Regions from separate parts of the Ruegeria sp. AE4 genome, predicted to be linked through region 2. Evidence: riboswitches for the same ligand, from Rfam matches in the RefSeq annotation. Region 2 holds a riboswitch; each other region holds the start of a gene.

Region 1 (6,880 bases), on a different contig from region 2:
GCGGTGCCGCCACCGGTCATGCAGCCTGATCCTCGGGCGGTGCGTCCTTGGCCCCGGTCATGAATGCTACGGCGTCGGACATCGAATAGTCCTTGGGGTTAATCACACACAGGCGTTTTCCCAGCCTGTGCACGTGAATCCGGTCTGCGACTTCGAAAACATGAGGCATGTTGTGGCTGATCAGGATGATCGGAATGCCGCGTGATTTCACATCCTGGATCAGTTCAAGGACCCTGCGGCTTTCCTTTACGCCCAGTGCTGCTGTCGGTTCGTCCAGAATGATGACCTTGGACCCGAACGCCGCCGCGCGTGCCACGGCAACGCCCTGACGTTGTCCACCCGACAGGGTTTCGACGGCCTGATTGATATTCTGGATCGTCATCAGACCCAATTCGCTCAGCTTTTCGCGGGCGAATTTTTCCATTGCCGGGCGGTCCAGCATTCGAAGCCATGATCCCAATGGCCCCTTTCGCCGAATTTCCCGCCCCATGAACATGTTGTCCGCAATCGACAGGGCAGGGGACATGGCAAGCGTCTGGTACACGGTTTCAATACCGGCTTCACGCGCGTCGATCGGGGAATGGAAATTCACCTTCTGACCTTCCAGCCAGACCTCGCCTTCGTCCGGCGCCACCGCGCCCGACACCGCCTTGATCAGCGTCGATTTGCCCGCGCCATTGTCGCCGATCACGGCCAGAATCTCACCCGGCATCAGGTCAAAATCGCAGTGATCCAGCGCAGTCACCTTGCCATAGCGTTTCACAAGGTTCCGTCCTTTGAGAATGGGTTCCATCAGGCTGCCACCTTTCTGATCCACTGGTCGACCGCGACCGCTGCGATGATAAGGATGCCGATCAGCAGGAACGTCCATTGTGCATCTGCGCCCAGCAACCGCAGCCCAAGCGTAAAGACACCCACGATCAGGGCACCGAACAGGGACCCCAGAATAGACCCGCGACCGCCAAACAGCGATATCCCTCCGATCACGACCGCCGTGATGCTTTCGATATTGGCCAGCTGGCCCGAGGTTGGCGAAACCGACCCGATCCGGCCAATCAGGGCCCAGCCCGCAAAGGCGCAGATCAGCCCGGACAGCATGTACACGGATATCAGCGTGCGGTGCACGTTGACACCAGACAGTTCTGCCGCTTCGGGGTCATCCCCGACGGCATAGACATGCCTGCCCCAGGCCGTGTGCCGCAACGCGTATGCAAGGACGAGGATCAGCGCCAGCATGAAGACAACACCAACGGTAAACACCGCCCCGCCCAGGTTAAACTTGGCACCAAACAGTTGCAGGATGGCGGCGTGTTCCTCGATCTCCTGCGACCGGATCGTTTCGTTTTGTGAATAAAGAAAATTCGCCGCAAGAACGATCTGCCACATGCCAAGGGTGACGATGAAAGGCGGCAGCTTGATGCGACTGACCAGAAACCCGTTCAAGGCCCCGATTGCCGAGCCAACAGCAAGGCCGCACACAATCGCAACCGAAGGCGGCATTCCATAACGGAAAGTGAATTGCCCCATCACAACCGACGACATCACCATGATGGCCCCAACACTCAGGTCGATGCCTGCGGTCAGGATCACAAGGCTCTGCGCCGCGGCCACGATCCCGACGATCTGAACCTGTTGCAGGATCAATGTCAGCGCAAAGGGCGAAAAGAACTTGGGGCCCAGCAAGACACCAAAGATGACGATTGCAGCGACAAGGACGATCAGCGGGACCAGCGACGGGTTCACATGCAGAAAATGCTGAACCGTTCCGACAAATCCGCGTTGGTGATCGTCAAATTCGGCAACTTGCTCTGGGCTGCCCTTTGCGGCGGTTTCGAAATCGTCGGCTTGTCGTGAAGAATCGGACATGGAACTTCCCCCAAAGCGTCAGGTTTATGACGACTTTAGCAAGGTTTCGGGCGTGTGGGTGGTTTTGATAAGTGGAAGGCCGCGCAGCGGCCTTCCACACGTTCAGCTTAACCCCAGCAGAGGTCCATGCCTTCCTGAACCGAGATGGACTCGACGCCGTCGGCGGCCTTATCCGTCACAAGCGCCACGCCAGTGTCAAAAAAGTCCTTACCGGGTGTGTTCTCGGGTTTCGTCCCTTCGTCCGCCCATTTCTTGACAGCCTCAACGCCCAGCGATGCCATCAGCAGCGGGTATTGCTGGGATGTTGCGCCGATGACCCCGTCCGCCACGTTCTGCACGCCGGGGCAGCCGCCATCGACGGAAACGATCAGCACGTCATTTTCGCGCCCGATAGCCTTGAGCGCCTCGTAAGCGCCCGCTGCCGCCGGTTCGTTGATGGTATGCACCACATTGATCATCGGGTCTTTGGCCAGCAGGTTCTCCATCGCGCGGCGGCCGCCTTCTTCGTTGCCAGCGGTGACATCGCTGCCAACAAGACGCGGGTCGTCTTCATCGCCAATCACGTTCGGATCGGCCAGATCAACACCGAACCCCTGCAGGAACCCCTGATTGCGAAGCACATCCACAGTGGGCTGGCTGACCGCAAGGTCCAACGTGGCGATTTTGGCGTCGTTTGCCGCATCTCCCAGAGTGGCTTTTGCCCATTGTCCGATCAGAAGCCCCGCAAGGAAATTGTCGGTGGCAAAGGTCGCGTCGGCCGAGTCGATAGGCTCAAGCGGGGTGTCCAGCGCAATCACCAGCAGCCCGGCATCGCGGGCCTGCTGCACCGCCGGAACGATAGACGACGTATCTGACGCGGTCAGCAGGATACCCTTTGCGCCATCCAGTATGCAGGTTTCGATGGCCTGAACCTGAGTTTCGTGGTCGCCGTCGACTTTGCCGGCAAAGGCCTTCAGCGTCATGCCAAGCTCTTCGGCTTTGGCTGTCGCGCCCTCTCTCATTTTGACAAAGAAAGGGTTGGTATCCGTCTTGGTGATCAGGCAAACGGTTTCACCTTCGGCCATTGCACTGCTTGCCATGGCCGTAACCGCCAGCGCCGTAGCGCCTGCAAGTTTCGCAAGTTTCATCGGTAGTCCTCCCAGTTTTCCCAATGCCCGTCAGGGCATACGTCTGATCGGGCGAAATCCGGCCCGATCGAACGTGAAAACCATCACAAGATTCGAATTTCGAGTCAATAAATAAATCACTCTTATTTATTATTGACAGAAAGGAAGGGTTTCAACATTGTCGTCACGAAGGGGATGGCCGTGTCTGCAAACAACTCTTTGGACAATACCGCTGGCGTACGCGAGCCAGACATGCGCGGCACCAACCAAAGCGGAATGCGGGCCCGAAATGAACGGCTTGTCCTGTCACTGGTCCGGCGCCATCAGGCCCTTGCAAAATCTGAGATCGCGCGGATGACCGGGCTGTCGGCACAGACGGTTTCGGTCATCATGCGCCAGTTGGAAACCGATGGGCTGCTTCTGCGGGGCGAACCGATCCGGGGAAAAGTCGGGCAGCCCTCGGTTCCCATGCGCCTGAATCCGGATGGCGCGTATTTCTTTGGGCTCAAAGTCGGGCGGCGCAGTACCGAGCTGGTGCTGACGGATTTCCTTGGCAATGTCAGGCACCGTGAGCGGCGGACTTATGATTTTCCGACGCCCGAGGCGACACTGAGCTTTTCCAAGGAAAGCCTCGACAAAGTGATGACGTCGCTGTCGCCCGAGGCGCGCAGCCGGATCGCGGGTCTTGGGATTGCGATGCCGTTCTACCTTTGGGACTGGGCGCAGACATTGCAGGTTCCGCAGGAGAAAATGGATCCGTGGCGTGACGCGGACCTGAAAGGCGCACTGGCCTCAAGCTATGACTTGCCGGTATTCCTACAGAACGACGCAACGGCCGCCTGCGGTGCCGAGCTGGTCTTTGGCCCGGCGGAAGGCCCACGAGATTTCCTGTATTTTTATGTGGGCTTCTTCATTGGGGGCGGGGTGGTTCTGAACGGCTCCATCTTTTCGGGGCGGGGAAATGCCGGTGCGCTTGGTCCATTGCCTGTGCCGGACGACGCAGGCGGAGTGAAACCGTTGATAGATGTCGCCAGTCTTTATGTGCTGGAGCGCGCAGTTGGTGGGAATGCCGAAACAGCCGGCTCAATCTGGGAAACGACACAGCATTGGGACATACCGGAAACCCACCTTGAGAACTGGTTGAAACAGGCGGCGCACGGGATCGCACATGCCATCGTCTCGTCTTGCAGCCTGATCGACTTCGAATCTGTCAAGATTGATGGCTGGATGCCCACAGGCATCAAGGCGCGGCTGGTGGAATTGGTCGAGGTCAAGCTATCAGACATGAACCTGACCGGGCTTGAACGGCCCTTGGTGCAGGTGGGGACGGCAGGCCCGGATGCCCGCTCATTGGGGGCGGCCAGTTTGCCATTGTCGGAAAGATACCTGCTCGAAGGGTAGGTTCATTCCCTAAAAACCCTGACCTGCATCCAAAGCGGATCCGTCGGAAAAAGGGCATCGCCCGCTAAACTTTTTGACAGCCAGCGCAATTGATCGTTGACGGATGCCGAAGAAGTCTGGCAAGCCGCTCGGCATGTCCGGTTCCGGGGCGTGCTCTGGAATCAATAGGGAATGCGGTGCGGGCTTTGGCCCAATTCCGCAACTGCACCCGCAACTGTAAGCGGCGAGCAGGGCTGAAGTGCCACTGGTGTTAATCCGGGAAGGCCAGCCCAACGCTTTGACCCGCAAGTCAGGATACCTGCCGGACATGTGCCTTTGACAAGGGCACTCCTAATCGGCGACGGGATGTGCGTCGGAGCAGGATGCTTGAAAAAGCAGCTTAGCTTGGACGTCCCCGCAGTCAAAACGCATCTCGTACCGGGGTTGGTGCGATGGGACAAGGACGACTATTGATGACCAAGCTGCTTTCCGCAGCCGCTGTGGCGATGGCGCTTCCAGCGATGGCAAATGCGCATTTCCTGCTGGAATACACCGCTGACACCATGATCGACGCACCGGGGAATGTTCCGGTCAAGCTGATCTTTTGGCATCCGTTCTCGAACGGGCATGTCATGGATCTGGACAAGCCGCAGGAATTCTACGTGATCCACAACGGTCAGAAAACCGATCTGCTGGATACCCTGGAACCCGTACGTTTCACCGGCGGCGAAAACGAAGGCGCGGCATTCAAGGGTTATGTTCCCGTCAAACGGTCGGGCGACTATGTGTTGGTGACTGTTCCCCAGCCCTATTATGAGGAATCCGAGGATATCTATATCCAGCAGATCGCCAAGGCATTCCTGAACCGCAATGAACTGCCGACCGACTGGATGAACCCGGTGGGCCTGCCGGTTGAGATCATCCCGCTCAACAAACCAACCAACATCATCGCGGGTTCGACGTTTACAGGTCGGGTTATGGCCGAAGGCCAACCGGTTGCGGGTGCCGAGATCGAGATCGAGTACATGGCCGCAGAACCGAACATGGAAAGCGCGGCCGCTTCCGCCCCGTCGGTCTCGCCGATGCCGGGTGGTGCATTGGTCGCAACTTCGGATGATAACGGGTATTTCACGTTTGGCGTTCCAAAAGCCGGATATTGGGGATTTGCCGCACTCGGCGCCGGTCCCGTGACCGAACACAACGGCAAAGAACTCAGCCAGGACGCGGTGATCTGGATCCGCGCCTGGGATTTGGAGTAACCGTAGATGCACATCGTTGACGGAGCCTTGTCCAACCCTGTCGTGATCGGCGGAGCCGTCGCTGCTGCGGGTGGAATTGCCATGGGCCTCAGGTCGCTGGATCTTGATCGCATTCCAACAGCGGGGGTGCTGTCTGCCAGCTTTTTCGTGGCATCGCTGATCCATGTGCCGATTGGCCCTTCGTCAGTGCATCTGATCCTCAACGGAATGGCCGGGCTTTTGTTGGGCTGGGCCGCATTCCCGGCCCTGTTCGTCGGGCTTTTGCTGCAAGCCGTCTTCTTTGGTTTTGGCGGGTTGACGGTATTGGGGATCAACACCCTGAACATCGCGTTGCCCGCGGTTTTGGCCGGGCTGATCTTTGGCCGCCTGATCGCCCATGGCTCACCTCTGCAAGGTGCGATATGGGGCGGGGTCGGCGGTGCCTTTGCCATAGCCGCCACAACCGGCATGGTTGCGTTTTCACTGGCCCTGTCCGGGGATGCATTCCTGCCAGCGGCCAAGCTTGTTTTCTTTGCACATATTCCTGTCATGGCGATCGAGGCGATCCTGACCGGGTTCGCGGTTTTGCTGGCGCGCAAGGTCAAGCCCGAGCTGTTTGTCAAAGGAGCGGCCGCGTGAGGTACCTGGCGATCATTCTGGCGCTGTGCTGCGCACCCGTACCTGCCTTGGCGCATAAGGTCATAGCCGGAGTGTTTGAATCCGGTGACGCCATCGAAGGCGAAATCGGCTTTTCCAACGGCGACATGGCAAGCGATACCGAGGTCATCGTCAACGGCCCGGACGGAGCCGAGCTGGGCCGTATCGTAACAGATGCAGACGGGTTCTTTATCTACACACCAAACGCGCCGGTGGCCCATACTTTCTCTGCAAACCTTGGTGCCGGGCATGTGGCCGAGGTCACCATGCCCGCTGCGGATGTCGCCCGGATCATGGGCGTTGAAGCGGAACCCGACACCGCGCCGACAAACGCACCTGCCCAGACAGCGGCGGTGCTCAGCGATGAACAACAACAGGTCATTGCCAGGGCCGTGCGGGATGAGCTGCGCCCGCTGCGTCGGGAAATCGCCGCCTACCGCGAACAAAATGACCTGCAAACTGTTCTGGGTGGGATCGGATATATCGTCGGTCTGTTTGGTCTGGGCTTTTACTTTGCGGCACGCCGCAAGCTGGCGGCCTGATGGCGCACGTTCTGGGGCAACAGGAAAGCACGCTGGTCAAAGCGGGCGCGCAGCGGCGCGGCGCGATCAACCCGCTTGATCCAAGGATGCG
Region 2 (6,880 bases):
CGCGCCAGACGCGGACGGACCCGCACGACCAGCCCGTCGCCTGACATCATCGGGCGATGTGCGCCAGGGCACCAGCCTTGAACGATAGGTGCACTCATCCCAAACCCTCCAAGTCGGCACGGATCGAATTCCGGCGTGTGTTCCAAAGCCCCGCTTCCAGCAATGCACGGAACCTGTCTTGCATGGCCTGATGGGCCTTCGGGTTGGCCTCTTGCAGAAAGGCATCAACGGCCTCATTGCCCAATGTGGCTTCGTGGTAGAGATCAAATAGATGCGGAGCGACGGTTCCGGACAGATGCGCAAAAGAGGCCATGTGATCCAGCGTCGCAGCAATCTCGGCGGCGCCGCGAAAACCATGGCGCTGCATCCCCGCGATCCAGCCAGGGTTGGCAGCACGGGCATGAACGACGCGGCTGATTTCTTCCGGCAGAGTCCGGGCGCGCGGATTATCGGGGTTGGTGTTGTCCAGATGGTAAAGCTGCGCGGATCCGCCGACGAATTTCTTGGCGGCGGCAAAACCGGCCTCATGCGTGGCATAATCGTTGGCCAGCAGCAGGTCAGTTTCCGTCAGATCCTGGAGGTGAACAAAACTGTCGGCATTGGCGACACGATCCGTGATTCCCTCTTTGTCTTGCGCAACGTGCTCACCTTCCAGCGCGTACGAGCTGGCCTCCAGCCATGCCTCCCCGGCTTGGGTGCGCGCTTCGTCCGTATAGGTCTCGGACAGATGGGTCATGTTCAGGCCGTAACTGCCGGGTGCCGGGCCAAACACCCGCGCAGCCGGGGCGTGACCGGCATAGGGGTTCCAGTCGGTCGCTTCATCACGCTCTGACAAAGCCCGGACCGCCTGACCATAAAGGGCTGACAACGTAGGGAACACATCGCGAAACAAGCCTGAAACCCGCAGGGTGACGTCCAGGCGCGGGCGGCTCAGGTCGGTGATGGGCAGCACTTCGATACCCGAAACCCGCTCGGACCCCTTGTCCCAAACCGGCTTTACACCCAGCAGGTGCAGGGCCATGGCGAATTCTTCGCCCGCCGTGCGCATGGTGGCCGATCCCCACAGATCGACAATCAGCCCTTTCGGGTAATCGCCTTCCTCCTGCAAGTGTCGCCGTACCAGTTCCTCGGCCAGTTTCACACCTTGCGCGTAGGCTGCGCGGGTGGGCACAGACCGAGGATCGGTGGTAAACAGGTTTCGCCCGGTCGGCAGCACGTCAGAGCGGCCCCGATAGGGCGAGCCGGACGGGCCAGCCTCGATCCGCTTGCCGGCCAGCGCATTGATCAGGGCCTTGCGTTCGGCATGGGCGGATGGGGCTGGGTCGAAACTGCCGGTCACATCCGGGACACGCCCATAGACGTGCAGCCCGTCGCCAAACTGACTTTCCTTGATATCGCAGACAAAGCGGTCGATGCGGGTGATTGCTTCGGCGGTGCTGGTGGCCTGGTTCAGGCCCAGATCGTGCTCCAGCCCAATGGCTTGCGCCTCATCCCGGATATCTTCCTGCAACCGGTCACGGCGTCTGGGGTCAAGGCCGTCCGCGTTTGAGAACTCGTCCAGCAGGGCTTCCAGTCGCACCATCCGGTCAGGCGTTCCGCTTTCTTTCATGGGGGGCGGGATGTGGCCCAGGGTCACCGCGCCGATCCGGCGCTTGGCCTGCGCGGCCTCACCTGGGTCGTTGACGATGAACGGGTAGATCACCGGCAGGTCACGGATCAGCGCCTCGGGCCAGCAGTCTGCTGATAGGGCGACCGATTTGCCGGGCAGCCATTCCAGTGTGCCATGCGCACCGATATGGATCAGCGCGTCCGCGCCAAGACCTTTGCGCAGCCACAAATAGAAGGCGACATAGCTATGGCGCGGGGTACGCGAAAGGTCGTGATAGTCGTCATCACGCAGTTCGGGTGTTCCGCGCTCTGGTTGCAGTGCGACCAGCGCCTTGCCGCGTCGCAAAGCCGTGAAGTGAAACGCACCCTGAGTGAAAGTTGGGTCTTGCTCAGGATTGCCCCATACGGTGTGCAGATCGGTGCGCAGGGTTTGGGGCAATTCAGCGAGTGCGCTCAGATAATCCTCAAGCGGCCACGATATCCGGGCGTCCAAGAGTGCGTCGGCAACCGGATCGCCAGCCGCGATGTCGTAGCCTTCACCGCAAAGATCAGACAGCATCGCCTCAGCCGAGGCCAGCGCGTCGAGACCAACCGCATGGGCCATTTGCCAGTCTTTGCCGGGATATGTGGACAGTACCAACGCGGGGATCTGGTCTGCCTTGGGTTTGTCATTCAGGGCAAGCCAGCCCGATACCCGATCGATGATCGCCTCGATCCGGTCCGACTCGGCCCGATGCGCAAAACGCGAGTATTCCAAATGCGGATCGCGCTTGCCCGGTTCTTTGAAAGAGACAACGCCTGCCGATATTCGCCCGTCCACTTCGGGCAATACCACATGCATGGCGAGGTCGGCGGGTGACAGGCCGCGTTCGGCCTCCGCCCAGGCCTTGCGTCGCGAGGTGGCGAGAGCGACCTGAAACACCGGCACATCCGCTGCGTCCAGAGGCGACGTGCCGGACGCGCCCTTGCCCGAGAATGAAGTGGCGTTGATGATCGCCGACGGTCGCAAGGCGACGACCTGTTCCCTGAGCCAGTCGGCAGCGGCTGGGGTCTTGAGCGACGGGGCAAACAGACCCACCGCCTGAAGCCCGCGGGCGCGCAGGCTGCGGATCAGGGCCGCGACCGGGGCGGTGTCTGCGGATGTCAGATACGCGCGATAAAAGGTGACAAGGATGCGTTTCGTATCGCTCTGGAATGCGGAACCCACCGGGACGACACCCTGATCTGGACACCACGCACCGCATTCGGGCAGGGTTTTCGCGCCCATCACTGGCCCGGCATAAAGCCCTGCTGCCAAGGCCATCTGGGCCAATGCGGCCTGCGCGGCGACTTCGCCGCCGGTGTCACACAGATGTGCCAGCCGCCTCAGGGTCGAGAGGGGCAGGGTCGAATACTCATCCAACCGAGTGTCTTCACGCCCATCCGCCGGTAAAACGGCTAACGCGATGCCTTTGGCTTGCGCCAGTGCCAGAACCTGTTGCAGCCCGTAAGACCAATAGGGCACGCCACCTATCAGACGGATCAGGATGCCCTTTGCGCCCTCAAGTGTCTGTTCGACATAGGTATCGACGGACAGAGGGTGCTTCAGCGCCGCAAGATTGGCCAGCCGCATCGTGGGCATCCGCCCCTCAGGCCCGCCGCCGCGATGCCAGCCCGCCGCGAAAGCGCCCAGGTCACTGTCGGAAAAGGACAGCACAACCAGATCACCCGGGCTTTGGCCCAGATCGGTTGGGGTCTCGGTTTCCTCGAGCCCGTGGCTTTCGCGAAAGACGACGTGCATGACTTACTCGGCAACCTCGGTCACACCCACGAGGATATCACGGATTTCGGCTTCTTTGATGTCGTCATGCTCGGCAATCACGACCAGGCGCGAGCGGCGCTCTTCACCGGGCTCCCACGGGCGGTCGTATTGGTGACGAACCCGCGCGCCGACAGCCTGAACCAGCAGGCGCATCGGTTTGCCAGCGACGGCGGCATAGCCTTTGACGCGCAGGATATTCAGCTCAGTCGCAAGACGTTCGATTCTGGCTACCAGTTCCGCAGGGTCGGTCTGTTCCGGCAACTCGACGATGATGCTCTCGAAATCGTCATGCTCATGATCGTGATGGCCATCGTGATGTGACGGGCGCGCGTCCATGTCATCTTCGGCGGCAGCCTCAAGGCCAAGCACGACACGTACGTCGACGACACCCTCTGCAACCTCGACGACGGGAAGCGGGCGCGGCGCCTCGGTGGCGATGATCTGTTTGGCTTTCGCGACACCTTCGGGACCTGCCAGATCGGGCTTGGTCAGCAGGATGATATCCGCGCACGAGATTTGATCTTCGAACACCTCGGACAAGGGTGTTTCGTGATCGATCGAGTCATCAGCCAGCCGTTGGGCATCCACCGCTTCAACGTTCGGAGCAAAGCGACCGGCGGCCACAGCCTCGGCATCGGCCAGCGCAATCACGCCATCAACGGTGATTTTCGAACGGATATCAGGCCAATCAAATGCTTTCAGCAGCGGTTTGGGCAGTGCAAGGCCGGATGTTTCGATCAGGATGTGATCCGGGCGCGGTTCCAGCGCCATCAGCGCCTCGATGGTCGGGATGAAATCGTCGGCCACGGTGCAGCAGATGCAGCCGTTTGCCAGTTCCATGATGTTTTCCGCAGGGCATTCCGGAATCGCGCAGGACTTCAGGATGTCGCCATCAACACCCACATCGCCAAACTCGTTAACAACAATCGCAAGGCGCTTGCCCTGCGGGTTCTGCATCAGATGGCGCACCAGCGTGGTTTTGCCCGAGCCCAGAAAGCCGGTGATCACAGTGACGGGGAGTTTTTCAAGGTTCGACATGATCTCAGGCTCCAATCGGGGGAATGCGCGAGGCGCAGTTTTTGCGGAAATGTTCAGGGCGGTCGCGCCATTTCACCAGACCATCGCCTGTGGCCAGATACTTAGTCGCGCCATCGATGATGACATCGACGTGATCGATTTCGTTCAGATTCTCGTAAACAAAGGTCCAGCGATCCGGCCCGCCCCGAAGCACGATGGAACAACCCTGATCGCAGTTCGAAAGGCATTCGACCGGTTTCAGAATGATGCCATCCGGCAAGGCAGCCTGTTCCAGGGCCTTGTGCAACAATGTGCCGGGTCGCTCAGCGTCATCCTCGACGGGCAGACCCCGGCGGCAAGTCGTGCAGACCAGTAGCTCTACCGGTGCGTTCTCGGTCATGTCTCTCATCCCCCCAAATCCTCTTCGCGGGGGACGGGGTTTCATGCGGGCACCACGTCTGCACATGGACCCGACACCGGAACACCCCGCCCGGTTTCAACTTCGGGTGTTGGCAGGTCTCCCGGCTTACGGATGCCAGAGCGGTCGCTCTGTCGGATGTCCCGCCTTCCCGGCACAGGCCAGTGGCATTGGGCATCCTCTCCGGTCACGGTCGCGGGGGCGGCTGCGCTTGGCGGATGAACCGTTGACGCATTCCCTTTTCATCGGCTGTCGCCGACACCAACGAAAGGGACATGCGGCACCGCTGACCCGCTTGTCAAGCGGTTCGCGCGCAACAAATAAGCCAAGGAGAAAAAAGCGACCTGTAGGCGTCGTTCGGCGGCATGAAGAATGTGTTCGGTATGTGGTCGCATGACGGGAAAACGACGAACTTGGAGATGCGTCATATGAAAGTGGGATTTATCGGTCTGGGTAACGTAGGCGGAAAGCTTTCGGGATCCCTTTTGCGCAACGGCATTGATCTGACTGTGCATGACCTGAACGCGGATCTGGTGGCCGAGTTTGTCGCCAAAGGTGCAAAGGCGGCTGAGGGGCCCGCCCAGTTGATGCGCGATTGCGATGCGGTGATCACCTGTCTGCCGTCTCCGGCAGCATCAGACGCAGTCATGCAGGAGATGTTGCCCGAAGTGGGCCCCGGCAAGATCTGGATGGAGATGTCGACCACGGACGAGGCCGAAGTCAAACGCCTGGGAGCCGTAGTCATATCGCGCGGCGGTGCGGCCGTCGATTGCCCGGTTTCTGGCGGGTGCCACCGTGCCGCGACAGGCAATATCTCGATCTTTGCGGGCTGTGACCGGGAAACGTTTGAACGAATTCTGCCGTTCCTGACGACAATGGGTCGTCGGGTTTTGCACACCGGCGAACTGGGCTCGGCCTCGGTGCTGAAAGTGATGACCAATTATCTTGCCACCGCCAACCTGATCACCTGCGCCGAAGCACTGGTTACGGCAAAGGCTGCGGGGATGGATCTGAACACGACCTATGAGGCGATCAAAATCTCGTCCGGCACGTCCTTCGTGCACGAAACCGAAAGTCAGGTCATCTTGAACGGGTCGCGCGATATTTCCTTCACCATGGATCTGGTGAAGAAGGATATCGGTCTGTTTCAGGAGGTCGCCGACCGCGCCGGGGTGCCGCTGGAAATAAACCCGGTGATGATCAACATCTTTAACGATGGTATCGCACGCTATGGCGAACGCGAGCTTTCACCAAATATTATCAAGCGGCTGGAAGAGGCAACCGGCCTGGATATCACCGCCCCGGGCTTCCCTGCCGAAATGACGGATGATGAGCCGGAGGAGCCGGGATACGAGGTTGTGCCACAAGGGCGCGCCTGAACGTAAGGCACATACCAGACAAAATCGCGCCCCGTGAATGAGCAGGGGTAGGCAGGTGTTCCGAAAAACACGCCATATCTGGCCCGCAATTCGACAGAATCGCGGGCCTTGAACGTCTTGAAATACCGAGCGTCGCACGCGTGCACTGCGGGGTTAAGTCAGCGATTAGGATGTAGTTGGAGGCGAGTACCGGAATCGAGACTTCTTAGTAAAATACAATAAAAACAACGTGTTGAATTTTCTGTATCCTCCAGAGGATGCGCCTTATATCCTCCAAACTACCTGCGGAAGTTCGGGTTAATGCCTTCGGTGACAACCCCGCGTAAGTCCAATAGGCTCAAAGAGTACGACCAAAGCGGGAGTAGGTGAGGTGGACCAAGCGCAGTTCGATCAGATGATCGCCAAGATGAACGCTGAGACCACGAGGCTCATCGATGAGACCGCTAAGATCAATAGCAGAAATCCTTATGCTGAGATGGCGATTGGCTCTGAGGTGACGCTGGCCATTGTCGTTATTCTAGGTTTGGTCACCTAACCTCAATCTTTGGGTTGTCGCACAACTGCTTTCTTACCGGTGATTGACTCGATGAGTCTCCTGCTGTGAGAGGCTATTTGATTACTGTTTCCCGCAGCATACTCGTTGAACTGCCTTACGTG
Region 3 (6,880 bases), on a different contig from region 2:
TCCTCAACGGTATGCAGGCGGCGATCCATTGGGAATACCACGACGCGTTCATGGAAGCCTTTCCGGATATCAATCTGGTGCGCAGCGTCTTTGTCGCCGACGAAAAACACATTACCGCATCAGGTGGGACCGCGACCGCAGACCTGATGCTGCACCTGATTGAACGCGACCATGGCGAAGAGCTGGCCACCGATGTTGCGGATCAAATGGTCTATAACACGGTGCGTAATGCGACCGCCAAGCAGCGCGTTTCGCTGCAGTCGCGCAATGGAATGCGCAATGCCCACCTGGCAAAGGCGATAGACATTATGCAGGACAGCCTGGAAACCCCAGTTTCCCCATCCTTCATTGCAGACAAATTGGGTATTTCCACCCGTCAACTTGAACGGTTGTTTGGCAAATACCTAAACACTTCCCCTAAAAGGTACTTTATGGAAATGCGGCTGGAACGGGCCCGGAAGCTGCTTTTGCAAACCGAGGCGTCGGTTACCGAAGTCGCCGTGGCCTGCGGCTTCGAAAATCCGGGTCATTTCTCTAGGGTATACAGGTCCAGTTTCGGCATCACGCCGCACGCGCAACGCAACAAGATCAACTGAAAAAGATGGGTTGCTGGTTCGCGCTTACCGGCGGGGGTGCCGCGATCTGTTGGCCTCGAACTGGCCTGATCTGGCACCCCCTGATCCTGCCGGGATACCCCCTCGTTAAAAACTGGACTAGTCAACAGACCGGCAGGATTACCCACCAATAAATCTCGATATAGGCATAAGTATATCAAGAACTTGTCATCCAGAGATTTGTTGTGCCCTGTTTCGTTAATCTACCGTTAATTTAAGGCTCAGATTGAGGCTTTGATTGTGGGTAATCTGCAATATCGACATGCGGTCGCCGCAATCTGTTCAACCTGATGGCGTGTCGTGATTTGTGTCAGGCCTCAGAGGTTTCCAAAAGGAATCTGTTTCACGGTTCAAAACAAGTAGTGAACATATCATTGAGGTTTGGTCGACCCACGCTCGGACAACGCGCCTGCTGATCATCTTTGAAGGCAAAAATACGAACGAATCCAATCCAGGTCAGAATCAAGACAGCATTCGACGGGCAACTTGACGGGTTGTGAGGAAACCCAAGTCAAGATTGCGCGCCGTTGGAATATGGCTTTGAGGCCGTAGATTGTACGTATCTGACATGCTGCGCTGACGACACTGATATCCTGTACGACCAGAAGCGATCGGAATCCGTCAGTCCAGATGATAGGACAGAAATCGTTCTGTCCCGCCGGCACTATACCCCCACTGTGCTTTAACACCGAAAACTTCTGAAACGGTTTCCAAAGACAGGGCATGTTCGGGCGGGCCAAGAGAGACCAGCCGCCCTTTTGACAAAACAGCCACCCGGTCACAGGCCATCGCCTGATTCAGATCGTGCAGCGCCATCACTGTCGTCACTTTTAGAATTCGAACACAGTTCAGGATCGACAGTTGGTGATGAATGTCCAGATGGTTGGTCGGTTCGTCCAAAAGCAAGAGTCCCGGTTGCTGAGCCAAAGCGCGTGCGATGTGCAGTCGCTGGCGCTCTCCTCCCGACAATGTCGCCCATTCTCTGTGTGCCATATCGGCCATTTCCACGGTTTGCAGGGCTTTGTCGACTTGCCAGGTGTCCTCGGCGCGCCACGGCCGTAAGGCCGACAGCCAGGGCGTGCGGCCCAGTTCGACCACGGATCGTGCAGTCACGCGTTCGGCCGTATCAGCCTGTTGTTCAACGATGGCAATCCGTTGGGCAATTTGTCTGCGCGACAAATGCGAAACGGGATGACCCGCTATGACGACTTTTCCTGAAACCGGACGTACCAACCCCGCCAGCAGGCGCATCAGCGTTGATTTTCCCGAACCGTTAGGTCCGACCAAAGCAAGTGTTTCGCCGGGCTCCACGACAAAGGATACGTCTGACAGCAAAGTCTTGCCGCGAACGGAATATGTCAGGTTTTGCGCCTCGATCTTCATCGGGCGCTCCTCTGGCCGCGCACCAAAATTACGGCAAAGGCAGGCGCACCGATCAGAGCGGTGACCACCCCAATCGGCAGAACCTGACCCGGGATGATGATGCGCGACACGATATCTGCGCCGATCAGGAAGACCGCTCCGATCAAGGCGGAGGTTGGGATAAGCCTGCGATGCCCCGGTCCCACAAGGAACCGGGCAGCATGAGGGATGACCAGCCCGACAAAGCCAATGGATCCGACGATAGAAACCATGACAGCTGTCGTGAGCGCGGTCGCAAAGATCAGGGTTGCCTGCACCCGACGTACCGATATGCCCAGCGAGGCCGCTGAATCAGAGCCGAAAATAAAGGCGTCCAGTGCTCTGGCGTGAAAGCGGCAAATGAGCCAACCGACAAGGGCCACCGGAATGGCCAGATACACATCCGGCCAGCGCACGCCGCTGAGGTTTCCCATCAGCCAGAACATGATCCCGCGCGCCTGATCGGCATTGGCGGATTTGGCGATGATGAAGGCCGTCAGCGCATTGAACAACTGAGACCCGGCAATTCCCGCCAGGACGATCTGTGCCGTCGCAACCCGTCCGCCCCCTGCGCCAGCGGCTCGGGCCAGCAACGCGACAAAACCAAAAGCCAAAAGCGCGCCATTGAACGCGCCAAAAGACAGCGACAAAGCCCCCCCACCCAAACCAGCGATGGTTACAGCCACGGCACCCGTCGAGGCCCCGGCAGAAATGCCCAAAATGTAAGGGTCGGCCAACGGGTTTCGCAGCAAAGCCTGCAACACGACCCCTGCGACAGCCAGACCGGCACCGCAGGACGCAGCGACCAGAGCGCGAGGAATCCGGTAGCTCCAGATAATACCCTGATCAATTGGGTCGACAGGAAAGTCCGCTCCGGCCAGCTTGTTGGCCAGAACGGAGAGAACCAAATCGGGCGACAGAGAGGTTTCCCCGATCATCGCGCCCGCAAGAACCGCCGCAATCAACAATGGCACGGTAAGGCACGCAGCCTTGAAACCCTGCCGTAAGATTGCGGCGACCTCGTTCACAGGTTGTTTCCGATGGTATCCAGCTTCTCGGCCAGATCCTCCAGCGCCGGGATTGCGCGGATGGTGGCGTCCATGGCCTGCGCATCCATAATGACGATCCGGTCATTCTTGACCGCATCCATCTGGCTGGTCACCGGATCAGTGCGCAGGAACTCCAGCTTTTTCAGGTAGTCGTCCGCAGCAAAGCGACGGCGGTCCATCTTGGCGATAACAATCACCGTCGGATTGGCCTTGGCAATGGTTTCCCAGCCCACTGTTGGCCATTCTTCATCCGTCTCGACGACGTTGCGGATACCCAATTTACTCATCATGTATCCCGGTGCGCCTTTCTGTCCGGCCACAAACGGGTCGCTTTCCATTTCAGGAGAGGAAAACCAGAATACGGCTGACACATCGTCCAGCTTCACGGTTTGCGCCTTGGCGACGGCTGCGGCTTCGCGGGCCTTGTACTCGGCAACCAGGTCCGTGCCGCGTTCGGATACATCAAAGGCTGCCGCCAGTTCTTCGATACCCTGATACAGCGTATCGGTCGAGAACGCTTGCAGGCGGGTGCCATCGCCGCCGACTGTATTGTCTTTGCCGATGCAATCTGCAGGCATTACGTACGTTGGAATGCCCAGTTCGTGAAATTGCTCACGCGTGGCGACGATGCCCTCGGGTCCGACATGCCACTCATATTGCGCTGCGACCAGTCCCGGCCGCTTGGCAACAACGCTTTCAAAGCTGGGATCATTGTCTGCCAGACGCTCTACCTTGGCATTCACCTCGGCATATTCAGGCAGCACCTCGTTGAACCAGACCGAGGTTCCAAGAACCTGCTCGCCCAGACCCAGCGCATAAAGCACCTCGGTCGCGGCTTGGCCGACCGTGACTGACGACGTCACTGGCGCGTCAAACGTGACCGAGTGACCGCAGTTTTCGATAGTTAGGGGAAAGTTTCCTTCGGAGGCAGCGCTGGTAGCCAGCAAGGAAAGGCCAATCAGGCCAGTGCGTAGAAACATGACAATCGATCTCCATGTGTCAATGACCAGAGAACGGGTGAATGGGCATTTACCGAAGCAACAGACGCTTTACTGCCTGCCGTGAGCGCAGGGTAGAAAATAGACCGCCCGGCGCGTTTCTTCGGCAACCTCCCCGGACAACCCCGCCCGGTGTGTTTCGGTTTCATACCGGCAGGTCTCCTGACTGACGGGTCTTTGTCTGTCCTGTCTTCCCAGACCAAAATGGCCCAGTGACGGAAATGGACAGCGCTCGCCGCCTACAGTTGCGGGGGCAGTTCCGGTTGGCACCAAAAGGCACCTCGGATTCCCTCTTAGCCACATCGGGACCGGTAAAACGCGGGTACCTTAACACTTACCCTGCGGCAAGAAAAAACTCCGGGGTCTTTCCTATTTTCTCGCAAGAGCATGCACCTGCGCGTCTCAACATGGCGCTGATATCAGAAAAGCCGCTGAGAACGCGCCAAAATCCGGACCTAGATTCATAGTGTGTGATATTAGGGAAAATCATGGCTGGGGTGGTAGGATTCGAACCTACGATACACGGTACCAAAAACCGCTGCCTTACCACTTGGCTACACCCCAACGGTGAGCGGCTATCTACGATTGTTGATGGCAGGGTTCAAGAGCGTTTTGCAAAAAAAACGAGCGCCGTAAAATTTTTTTGAGGGCCTCTCATTTGGTGTCGATCAACACCGCTCCGGAACGGTTGCCTTCCTGTACCATCGCATGGGCGGCAGCGCATTCTTCCAGTGTAAAGACCTTATGTACGGGGCAGATCAATGCGCCATCAGCCAGTGCCTTGTGGAGTGTCTTTATTGCGGCGGCGCGCAAGTCTACGGGCAGCAGGTAGATCAGGACCGCCTCGAGTGTCACTGCCTTGAACATCATGGGTCCAAAGGGAAAGACGGGTGTCATATTCCGGGCAGATCCATATGCGTTGATACGGCCGTTTTCGGCGATGACGGCAATGTTGGTGTCAAGGTTCTGTCCAAATTCGACATCGACGATTCGACCAATTGCACGTCCATCATTTGCGTCGAGAATCTGATCCGAAAGGTGTTCACCGGAGTAGTCGAGAACGACATCTGCACCAGCTGCCTTGACCCGGTCAAAGCTGCGGGTGCTGGCCGTTGCGATCACTTTGGCTCCGGCCCATTTGGCAAGCTGGACAGCCAGATACCCGACAGTACCCGCCCCACCATGGATCAAAATGGTTTGCCCGCGCGGCGTGCCGCCCGAGAACACTGCGTGGCTTGCGGTAAGGCCCGGAATTCCAAGAATCGCTCCGGTTTCAAGTGACACCGTCTCGGGCAGTTCTACAGCCTGAGATTCAGGCAGGGTGATGTGGCTGGCAGCTGTACCGAACGCGCGTTGCCATTGCCCGTTCCAAATCCACACGCGCTGACCAATCCGCGTCGCGGGTACGCCATCGCCAACCGCTGTGATGACTCCAGCCCCGTCGCTGTGCGGAACGATCAGCGGAAACGGAGGTTCTGTGACACCCGGTCGGGTTCCCGCGCGGGCCTTGACGTCCGAGGGATTTACGCCGGAATAAGACAACTCGACCGTGACTTCACCCGGTCCAGGCGGAACTGGGGGAATATCCTGTATGCGCAAGACATCGACAGCGTCTCCGAAGGCTGAATAGGTGACTGCGCGCATAGGGTCCTCCGTTTAGGTCGAGTTAAGCGGCGATTGGGCCGGTAACTCAAACAGCTTGTCGCGCTTTTTCGGGGCGATGCGCAACCGCGGATACCGGAAATTGTCTTTCGCCTATTCCCGAATTTCGGAAGAATCGACGCCCCAAAGGTTCGATTTCAGTGTCCAGCCACGGTATCCGCCGGCGGTGATCCTGCACCAGTCCAGCGAACAGGCTCCAAGGCGCGCCACCACTCCGGTCTCGAAATGGGCATTCACGGGCGAGGTCGGGTCGGGGCGGGCATAAACAGGCAGCATCTCGGATTCGATCAGCACCGTTCGGACGCCAGACAACAAGGCATAGTGAACCCAGCCACCCGCGCCGTCGCGGTCTTGGACCTTGCGCCAGTTGCCGTATTCGGCAGTGACCTGCAGCGGCATGCCACGCCTTTTGAATACCCAATCGATTCGGTGGGTTAGGGATGGTCCGCGTCGCACGTTCCCTTCGGCTGCCTTCATCGACACATATCGGGGCAGGGGCAGGTTGGTGACCGATCCGCGTTTGACTTCGGCATGTGCGGCGCAGGCACCGAACATGACCAGAAATGCGGAAACTACCGCCAGAGATCGGCGTTTTACCGGTCGAATACCACTCACTGACTGCCCGCTCTTATGCCTGTTGATCCGGTTTTGAAAAAAGGTCGACTCAATGCCATTGGGGTTCTTGTGCCCCGCCTTATCCTGCGCCACGATGCCATGGCGCGCGTCCGTTTGCAAAGCAGTGGGAGAGCCGAGGTGCCAAGAGAACGTTTAAGTGTTGTCGTTACGCGACGGTTGCCTGAGGCAGTAGAAACCCGGTTAAGCGAATTGTTTGACGTGCGCCTGCGCGACGACGACACCCCAATGACGCGTGAAGAATTAGTAGCAGCGGTGCAGGATGCCGATGTTCTGGTGCCTACGGTGACCGATACCATTGATGGCGGGCTATTGGGTCAGGCAGGTGAAAAACTGCGGCTGATCGCCAATTACGGGGCCGGTGTCGACAATATCGATGTGGCGACGGCGCGGCAGCGCGGCATATTGGTGTCCAACACGCCCGGTGTGCTGACCGACGACACGGCAGATATGACCATGGCCCTGATTCTCGCTGTCACACGGCGCATTCCCGAAGGGTTGAGCGTCATGCAGCAAGGCGACT

The links. A riboswitch is a leader RNA that binds a small molecule or an ion and turns the genes downstream of it on or off. The one in region 2 is predicted to bind cobalamin.
Region 1: another riboswitch for cobalamin. It lies ahead of ACR0EK_RS19335 (DUF4198 domain-containing protein); the one in region 2 lies ahead of ACR0EK_RS17105 (DUF1636 family protein).
Region 3: another riboswitch for cobalamin. It lies ahead of ACR0EK_RS05070 (ABC transporter substrate-binding protein); the one in region 2 lies ahead of ACR0EK_RS17105 (DUF1636 family protein).

What each region holds. Positions count from the first base shown of each region.
Region 1 covers NZ_JBQFZK010000026.1:11,662-18,541, forward strand. Annotated here, with positions in the region: gene ACR0EK_RS19310 (nucleoside/nucleotide kinase family protein) at 1-20, opposite strand, end outside; gene ACR0EK_RS19315 (ATP-binding cassette domain-containing protein) at 17-793, opposite strand; gene ACR0EK_RS19320 (ABC transporter permease) at 793-1,866, opposite strand; gene ACR0EK_RS19325 (substrate-binding domain-containing protein) at 1,974-2,993, opposite strand; gene ACR0EK_RS19330 (ROK family transcriptional regulator) at 3,168-4,373, shown strand; cobalamin riboswitch at 4,495-4,693, shown strand; gene ACR0EK_RS19335 (DUF4198 domain-containing protein) at 4,826-5,611, shown strand; gene cbiM (cobalt transporter CbiM) at 5,618-6,229, shown strand; gene ACR0EK_RS19345 (cobalt ABC transporter permease) at 6,226-6,789, shown strand; gene cbiQ (cobalt ECF transporter T component CbiQ) at 6,789-6,880, shown strand, end outside.
Region 2 covers NZ_JBQFZK010000017.1:62,852-69,731, forward strand. Annotated here, with positions in the region: gene ACR0EK_RS17090 (cobalamin biosynthesis protein CobG) at 1-98, opposite strand, end outside; gene cobN (cobaltochelatase subunit CobN) at 95-3,388, opposite strand; gene cobW (cobalamin biosynthesis protein CobW) at 3,392-4,447, opposite strand; gene ACR0EK_RS17105 (DUF1636 family protein) at 4,452-4,826, opposite strand; cobalamin riboswitch at 4,921-5,125, opposite strand; gene ACR0EK_RS17110 (NAD(P)-dependent oxidoreductase) at 5,228-6,223, shown strand; gene ACR0EK_RS17115 (hypothetical protein) at 6,594-6,758, shown strand.
Region 3 covers NZ_JBQFZK010000002.1:167,310-174,189, forward strand. Annotated here, with positions in the region: gene ACR0EK_RS05055 (GlxA family transcriptional regulator) at 1-596, shown strand, start outside; partial or broken gene ACR0EK_RS05060 (ABC transporter ATP-binding protein) at 1,488-1,997, opposite strand; gene ACR0EK_RS05065 (FecCD family ABC transporter permease) at 1,994-3,025, opposite strand; gene ACR0EK_RS05070 (ABC transporter substrate-binding protein) at 3,040-4,044, opposite strand; cobalamin riboswitch at 4,198-4,390, opposite strand; tRNA gene ACR0EK_RS05075 (tRNA-Gln) at 4,552-4,626, opposite strand; gene ACR0EK_RS05080 (NADPH:quinone reductase) at 4,717-5,706, opposite strand; gene ACR0EK_RS05085 (SH3 domain-containing protein) at 5,818-6,279, opposite strand; gene ACR0EK_RS05090 (2-hydroxyacid dehydrogenase) at 6,478-6,880, shown strand, end outside.